DNA from 2 places in the Nocardiopsis moroccensis genome. Region 1 is predicted to be linked to the other one. Evidence: riboswitches for the same ligand, from Rfam matches in the RefSeq annotation. Region 1 holds a riboswitch; the other holds the start of a gene.

Evidence for each region. Region 1 has a riboswitch for thiamine pyrophosphate ahead of ACUKCB_RS26715 (ECF transporter S component). Riboswitches for the same ligand answer to the same signal wherever they lie in the genome.
Region 2: another riboswitch for thiamine pyrophosphate. It lies ahead of thiD (bifunctional hydroxymethylpyrimidine kinase/phosphomethylpyrimidine kinase); the one in region 1 lies ahead of ACUKCB_RS26715 (ECF transporter S component).

What each region holds. Positions count from the first base shown of each region.
Region 1 is NZ_CP199747.1:6,039,615-6,043,798, reverse strand. Features, by position in the region: gene ACUKCB_RS26720 (ABC transporter ATP-binding protein) at 1-1,410, opposite strand, end outside; gene ACUKCB_RS26715 (ECF transporter S component) at 1,414-2,043, opposite strand; TPP riboswitch at 2,126-2,233, opposite strand; gene ACUKCB_RS26710 (transglycosylase domain-containing protein) at 2,391-4,184, opposite strand, start outside.
Region 2 is NZ_CP199747.1:284,393-288,576, forward strand. Features, by position in the region: gene ACUKCB_RS01155 (alanine/glycine:cation symporter family protein) at 1-1,417, shown strand, start outside; gene thiD (bifunctional hydroxymethylpyrimidine kinase/phosphomethylpyrimidine kinase) at 1,648-2,451, opposite strand; TPP riboswitch at 2,440-2,540, opposite strand; gene ACUKCB_RS01165 (DUF368 domain-containing protein) at 2,642-3,571, opposite strand; gene ACUKCB_RS01170 (acyl-CoA synthetase) at 3,992-4,184, opposite strand, start outside.

The DNA.
Region 1 (4,184 bases):
GGCCCGCAGGGCGCCGAGCAGCTCCACCAGCTCCGTCCAGGTGCGGGTGTCCTGGCCGAAGGTCGGCTCGTCCAGGGCCAGTACGTCGGGTGCGTGCGAGGGGCCCGAACTGAGCGCGGTGGCCACCGAGAGCCGCCGCTTCTCCCCGCCGGAGAGCGTGTACGGGTGCGCGTCGGCCAGGCCGCTGAGCCGCAGCCGTTCCATCAGCTCACCGACCCAGCGTTCCGTCCCGGCCTCGTCCAGCCCCGCGCGCAGCGGGGCGAAGCGCAGCTCGTCGCGGACGGTGCCGGTGACGAACTGGTCCTCGGCGTGCTGGAAGACCGTGCCCACGTGCCGGGCCAGGCGCCGTGCGGGCCAGCGCACGAGCGGACGCCGGTCGGCCTCGGCCAGCGGTCCGCGCGGCAGCACCCGGCCCCGGTGCGGCTTGGACAGTCCGGCCAGCATGGTGAGCAGCGTGGACTTGCCCGCGCCGTTGGGGCCGGTCAGGGCGGTCGCCGTTCCGGCCGCCAGGGTGAGGTCCACCCCGTCGAGCACCGTCCGCCGGGGTGCGGCCCGCACGCCCACCTGGAAGGGGGTGCGCGCGGCGACGCCGACGGTCTCGACCAGGGCCGGCCCGCCGGGCGCAGGCGGGACCTCGGGCACCGGTTCGTTCCCGGGGATCCACACGCCCTGTCGGGCCAGGGACCGTCCGTGCTCCGCGAACACCCTCCTCGGCGCCCCGTCGGCGATCACTCCGCCGCCCGGCTCGACCACCACGACCCGCTCCACCAGGTCCACGACGTCGGCGACCCGGTGTTCGACCAGCACGAGAGTGGCCTCGGTCTCGGTGAGCAGGCGGGCCAGCAGCGCGCGTACCAGTTCGGCCCCGGCGGGGTCGAGGTTGGCGGTGGGCTCGTCCAACAGCAGCAGGCGCGGACGCATCGCCAGCGCCCCCGCGATGACCAGGCGCTGCTTCTCACCGCCGGACAGGGCCCCGGTGGAGTGCCGGAGTCCGTAGGGGAAACCGACCTCGGCCATGGACCGCTCCACCCGGGGCCAGATCAGCTCCGGGTCCACACCCAGGTTCTCCAGGCCGAACGCGACGTCGTCACCGGCTCGGGCCATCACCAACTGGGTCTCGGGGTCCTGGCTGACCAGCCCGACGCCTCCCCTGCCCCGGTCGGCCGGGCGGCCGTTCACGAGCAGCGATCCCTCCTGGTCGCCGCTGATGGCGCCGTCCTGGCCGGTGAGCCCGGCCAGGGAGTGCAGCAGGGTGGACTTACCCGCCCCGGAGGCGCCCAGCAGCAGTACGCGTTCACCGGGTTCGATGGTCAGGTCCACGCCCCGCAGCGCGTGGGTGGCACGACCCGAGTGCTTCCAGCCCCACCCGGAGAGTTCCACGCGCGCGCCGCGGGCGTTCGGTCCGGCCACGGGTCAGCCCTTGGCCGACGGGAAGGGCGCCAGGGCACCGGAGCGGGCCAGCGCCGTGGTGAGCAGACGCGCACCCACACCCGCGATGACCGCCGCGCTGATCACCACGATCACCCCGTAGGTCACCTGGTAGTGGAGCGGCCAGGTGACGTTGTAGGCGATGTTGTCGCGGATGGCCGGGGAGACACCCGCGACCGCGGCCGCGAGCACGGCCACGCCCATGTTCCACCGCCGGTAGGCGAAGGCCAGGAAGACCAGTTCGGGCAGCAGCCCCTGGAGGGTGCCGTCGAGGATGACCATGATCCCCCACTGGGTGCCCAACACCGCCGAGACCGAGGCGGCCGCGACCGAGGTGAGCAGGGCCGCGCCCGGCTTGCGGATGATCAGGCCGCCGAGCACGCCGGAGATCAGCCACATGCCGTAGACGACGGCCTGCCCGGGCGGGAAGGCGACGAACAGCGGCGTGGTGACCGACCAGACGATGTTCCACAGCCAGAAGACGACGCCGACGGCGACGCCGATCACGGCGGCCACGACGATGTCGACGGTGCGCCAGCTCCGGAACCTCTCGCGGATCTGACGGACGAAGCCCGTCCGCTCGGTGCCGGTTCCGGGGTCGGATTCGGTACTCATTCTGGTGATGTCCCTTCGTCGGGGGTGACGAGGGCCCATGTGGCTAAGAGCGCCACACCGGCGTACCCGGGTACGCGCACGGTGGCGAGTTCCTATGACTTCCTTCGCTGGCATGACCCAGATCAGGTGTGTAAGGGTCTGCGGCTCGGTGCCGCACTCTCAGCGCTCACGCGCTCCCCTGTCGGATTGGCTCCATTATGGGGCAACAAGGAGAGCTGTGGGATGTTTCCACCCCACAGCCCTCACTGTGACCGTTTGGAGGTTCCGCCCAGTGACGGCCCCGTTCCCGTTCCCGGCACGGGATCCGGTCCGGGTGTGGAACCCCGTTCCAGGCCTCGGATTCCGGCCTAGGCGTCGGAGTCGTCCTCCTTCTCCTTGGGTGGTTCGGCCTTCGGGTCGCCGAAGGCGCCCGGCGAACCGGCGAAGCTCTCCGCGGGCAGCGAGCCGGTGGCGCCGCGCATGCTCTCCTGCCAGATCGGACCGGGCAGGGTGCCGCCGTAGACGATGCCGTAGTAGCGGCCGCCGATGGTCACGCCCTGGAGCGGGTGCTTCTCACCGCCGCGCACGTCGCCGACGGCCACCGTCGAGGCGAGGTTCGGGGTGTACCCGGCGAACCAGGCGTAGGCGGCGCTGTCCGTGGTGCCGGTCTTGCCCGCGACCGGACGGCCCAGGCCCAGACCGTTGGCGGTACCGCCGTTGAAGGTCTGCTGGAGCAGGTGGTTGACGCCGTCTGCGGTCCGCTTCTTGATCACCTGCTCGCACTCGGAGCTGGCCTTGGTCTCCTCGCCCGTCTCGTCGTCGGTCACCGAGCGCACCGGGCGGGGCTCGCAGTACTCGCCACGGGCCGCGAAGGTCGCGTACGCGGCGGCCATGGTCAGCGGGGAGACCTCCTGGTCGCCGAGGGTGAACGAGCTCCACACCCCGAGTTCACCGCCGTCGGCGCGGTGCACGCCGAGTTTCTTCGCCATCTTCGCGGTGTCGCACAGGCCCACCCGCTTCTGGAGCTGGGCGAAGTAGGTGTTCACCGACCCCTTGGTCCCGCTGATCATGTTGTGGCTGCCCCCGTCGCTCTCACCGGCGTTGCGCACGCTCCACGAGGACATCGTGCCGCCCTCGCAGTTGGTCATGCCGCTGATCGACATGCTCTTGGGCGCGGAGAAGCTGGTGCCGTACCCCAGGCCCTCGTCCAGCGCGGCGGCCAGCGTGAAGGGCTTGAAGGTCGACCCGGCCTGGTATCCGGTGGAGCCGCCGTCGGCCTGGTCGACCGCGAGGTTGATCGAGGTCGTGCCGACCTGGTCGTCGTCGAACCCGTGGCGGAGGTTCTGGGCCAGACCGCGCACCCGGCCGGAACCGGGTTCGACGAAGGCCTGGGCGGCGAACTTGGTGGAGTCATCGTGCGGGACCCGCTTGTCGATGGCGGCCTGCGCAGCGTCCTGCGCGGCGGCGTCGAGCGTGGTCCGCACGGTGAACCCGCCCCGGCTGATGAGCTGTTCGCGTTCGGCCGCGCTCTCGCCGAGCAGGTCCGACTCCTTCAGCCAGCGCATGGTGTAGTCGCAGAAGAACGGGTAGTCGCTCTCCGAGCAGCTGCCCGCCCGCGGGGTGGGGTCCAGTCCCAGGTCGCTCTCCTTGTACCCGGCGGCCTCCTCGGCTCCCAGCACCTCGGTGGCGACCATGCGGTCGAGCACCAGGTTCCGGCGCTCCAGCGCCGCCTCCGGGTTGCTGAGGGGGTCGTAGAACGAGGGTCCGCGGACCAGGCCGGCCAGCAGGGCGGACTGCCCGGGGTCGAGTTCGGCGGCGGACACGGAGAAGTACCGTTGCGCGGCGACCTCGATGCCGTGCGCGCCGGCGCCGAAGTAGGAGAGGTTGAGGTAGCCCTCCAGGATCTCGTCCTTGGTGTGGCGTTCCTCGATGTCGATGGCGTAGCGCAGTTCGACGAGCTTGCGGTTCAGGGTCTGCGCACTGGCGCTCTCGATCTCCTCCTCGCTCTCGGCGGTCTCGATGAGGAGGTTCTTCACGTACTGCTGGGTGAGGGTCGATCCGCCCTGTGTGTCACCCTGGGCCGTCCGCGTCGCCGCGCGCAGGACACCCCGCAGGTCCAGGCCGCTGTGCTCGTAGAAACGGTCGTCCTCGATCGCCATCAG
Region 2 (4,184 bases), 430 kb from region 1:
GGACCAACTCCTTGAGATGGCTGACATCGTCAGCGGCATCATCTGGGGACCCTTCGTCCTCATTCCGCTGCTGCTGGGTGTCGGTGTCTACCTCACCATCCGTCTGCGCCTCCTCCAGCTGTTCAAGCTGCCACACGCGCTCTGGCTGGCCCTGGTCCGGCGCAAGGAGGACGCCTCCGTCGAGGGCGACATCTCGCACTACCAGGCGCTGAGCACCGCTCTCGCCGCCACCGTCGGTGTCGGCAACATCGCCGGCGCGGCTCTGGCCATCGGCATCGGCGGCCCGGGCGCGCTGTTCTGGATGTGGATCATCGGCATCTTCGGGATGGCCACCAAGTACAGCGAAGCCCTCCTGGGGGTGAAGTTCCGCCGCACCGACGCCAAGGGCGAACAGAGCGGTGGACCGATGTACTACCTGAAGCACGGCATCAAGGGCGGTCTGGGGACCTTCCTCGGCGTCGCCTTCGCGGTCTTCGGCGCCATCGCCGCCTTCGGTATCGGCAACGGTACCCAGGCCAACACCGTCGCCCAGCAGGTGAACAGCGTCACCGGCGTGGAGCCGTGGATCATCGGCCTGGTCCTGATGCTGCTCGCCGGAGCCGTCATCCTCGGCGGGATCAAGAGCATCGGGCGGGTCACCTCCGCACTGGTGCCGGTCATGATCGTCGGCTACGTCGGCATCTGCCTCCTCGTGCTCATCGTCAACTGGGCCGCGATCCTGCCCGCGCTGCAGCTGGTCGTCGTCAGCGCCTTCACCGGGACCTCCGCCACCGGCGGTTTCGTCGGGGCCGGTGTCATGCTCGCCATCCAGATGGGCTTCGCCCGCGGCATCTTCTCCAACGAGTCCGGCCTGGGCACCGGCGGCATCGCGGCCGCCGCGGCCAAGACCACCCAGCCGGTCCGCCAGGCCATGGTCTCCATGACCCAGACCTTCATCGACACCATCATCGTGGTCAGCATGACCTGCCTGGTCATCATCACCACCGGTGTGTGGGAGGTGGAGAACCCCGAGGACGGTTCCCTGCTCACCTCGCAGGCGCTGACCGAGGGCCTGGGGACCATCAGCCCGGCGTTCGGTTCCGCCGGTGCCTACGTCGTGGCGCTCGCGGTGGCGGTGTTCGCCTTCAGCACCCTGCTCGGCTGGGCCTACTACGGAGAGCGCTGCGTGGAGTTCCTGGGCGGCCGCGGGCTCGTCCTGCCCTACCGTCTGGTGTTCATCGTGATCATCTTCGTCGGGGCGGTGGCCAGCCTCGACTCGGTCTGGCTGTTCAGCGACATCGCCAACGGCCTGATGGCCCTGCCCAACCTGGTCGGCCTGCTGCTCCTGTCGCCGGTCATCGTCGCGGAGACCAAGAAGTTCTTCGGACACCCCGACTGGCGTAACCCGGACGCCGTCATGGACGACGTGCGCGGCTAGGGGCGTTCGCGCGCTCGGAGAAGCGCACCCGTTCCCGCGCACTCGGCGGGCTGACAGGAGGGGGACCGGCCGCTGCGGCCGGTCCCCCTTCGTCTCTCCCCGGCAAGGGGGCTGTGCTTCCTGGTACCAGGGGCGATTCAGGGACGGTTGTCCTGCCACCACCGGGGACGGCTGTGCCTGCTACCACCAGAGGTGGCTGTGCTTGCTACCACCAGAGGTGGCAGTGTCTGCTACCACCAAAGGTGGAAATGGTGCACGGGGCCCTGGCCGCCGCCGGCGTCGATCTCCCCGGCACGGACCAGGGCCCGGGTCAGGTACTCCTTGGCGTCGGCCACGGCGGTCACCGTGTCCGGGCGCTGCGGGAGGAGGGCGGCGATCGAGGACGACAGGGTGCAGCCGGTGCCGTGGGTGTTGCGGGTGTCCACCCGCCCGGCGCGGAACTCCACCGGCTCCGTCACCCCGTCGACCAGCAGGTCCACGCTCTCCTCCCCCGGAAGGTGCCCGCCCTTGATCAGGACGTGGCGCGGGCCCAGCTCCAGCAGGCGCTCGGCCTGGTCGCGCATCTGCTTGAGGTCGGTGGCCTCGGCTTCGCCGAGCAGGTCGGCGGCCTCAGGCAGGTTCGGGGTGATCAGGTCGGCGCGTGGCAGCAGTTCGCTGCGCAGCGCCTCGATCGCCGAGCTCTCCAACAGCCGGTCACCGCTCTTGGCCACCATCACCGGATCCACCACCACGTTCGGCAGGTCGTACCGGTCCACGGCCGCCGCGACCGCCTCGGTGACTTCGGAGGTCGACAGCATCCCCACCTTGACCGCGTGCACGGTCGCGTCGGAGAACAGGGTGTCCATCTGGTCGGTGACGAACGACGCGGGGACACCGTGCACCCCGGTGACCCCGCGTGTGGACTGGGCGGTCAACGCCGTCACCACGGTCATCCCGTAGACCCCGTGGGCGGAGAACGACTTCAGGTCGGCCTGGATGCCGGCGCCCCCGCTGGGGTCGCTTCCGGCGATGGACACGACGTTGTACGCGCTCATGGGCGTTCCTTCGCTAGTACTAACTAGGGCAGGTTCGACGGGTGTGCTCTCAGCCGGCAGGTCTGTCTCCGGCACCCCGCGCCGCCGGGGCCTCGCGGCCCCGGCATCCGTATGTGTTTGTGGTGGTTCCGACTCTAACCGAGGTCCCGGGAGGCGTTGACGCGCCTCGGCCCCGGACCGGCGGCTCCGGTCAGTGGACGGTGACGTCCGGTCGGCGCTGGGTGGCCTCCAACCGCTCCCGCTTGCGGCGTTCCCAGACGATGGCCCCGACGATGACGGCGAAGCCGAGCACCATGAGGGTGACGGTCACCGGGATTTCGGTGGCGGGGAGGATCTCCCGCTCCTCGTTCTGCCAGGGCCACAGGGCGCGCAGGGAACCCGCCATCAAACCGGTCAGGACCACCAGGGTCATGTGGTGGAAGTTCTCCAGTAGGTACTGGAGGACCTTCACGAAGACCGCCAGACCCGTGATCATGCCGAGGGCGAAGGTGCCCAGGTAGACGAAGTCGAGGTTCCCCACCGCGTCCTTGGTCGGCCCGTACAGGCCGACGGTCAGCAGGATGAAGGAACCGGACAGGCCCGGCAGGACCAGCGCGCAGATCGCGACCGAGGCGACGAGGAAGACCACCACCGGGTGTGTGGGCAGGTTGGCGCCCGGAAGGCCGGTCAGGAAGAAGGTGAGGGCGGCGAAGGCCAGGGCGATCAGGTAATGGCCCGCCCGCCAGCTGCGGCCGGCGCCGGTGTAGGGGATCCACAGGCAGGCCAGCACGAGCCCGAAGAAGATGGCGTAGGCGTACTGGGTGTACTCCTCGACCAGCGGGGCGATGAGTAGCAGCGCCAGGACCAGGGCCACCGCCATCCCGATCAGCGCGGGAACCAGGACGGACCATTCCACCTGGCGGAACTGCGCCCTGGCCCGGTCCTTGCCGCGACCGCGCGGGACGTCGGTGAGGTAGCGCTTGATCCCGCTGACCATGTGGCCGGCGCCGCCGATCAGCTGGTCGTAGAGGCCGACGATCAGGGCGACCGTGCCGCCGCTGATACCGGGCAGCGCCTCTGAGGTGCCCACGGCCCCGCCGCGCACCGCGTTGAAGATGTAGGAGCCTACTGACTTGGCCATGTTGTCGGGCGCGTGCCCGGGGACTCCCGGGAGGGGCGCCGTCCTCCGTCCTGATGGGGCCGCCGGTCCCGTTTCCACGGTAGACCGGCGGGGGTCAAAGGGGTGCTGGTCCGCGCGGACCCGTCTGGTAACCGCTTCTGGGCCCGATGTCCGGATCCGCGCCGAGTTTTGACGGCCCGGGCCGCGTGATGGGGGAGGGGAGCCGTCGGGCCCAGGGCCGGGCAGCGCCAAGTCTAGCGGTGACCGGAGGAGGAACAGGCGCTCGTCCACCCAGAAAAGCGAGGTTTCGGCTGGGGTTGTATGCGTCGCCTCCGAGGCCGAAAAGCGGAGCCCGTCAGGGAAGGAGGAGACGGGGCTTCGCCGGCAGAGGCACCGGAACACGGGGTGAGGGCATCGGCGCCCGGAGCGGGCGCCGTGGGATCACAGGGTGAGCGCCGCGGTCCCCTCGCCTGCCACCGACGCGGCCCACCGGTAGTCCTGCTTGCCCACGGCGGTGCGCCGCACCCGGTCCACGAAGTGCACGGTCCGGGGCACCTTGAACCCGGCCAGCCGGACCCGGCAGTGCGCACGCAGCGCGTCCTCGTGCAGGGAGGCCCCGGGGGCCAGCGACACC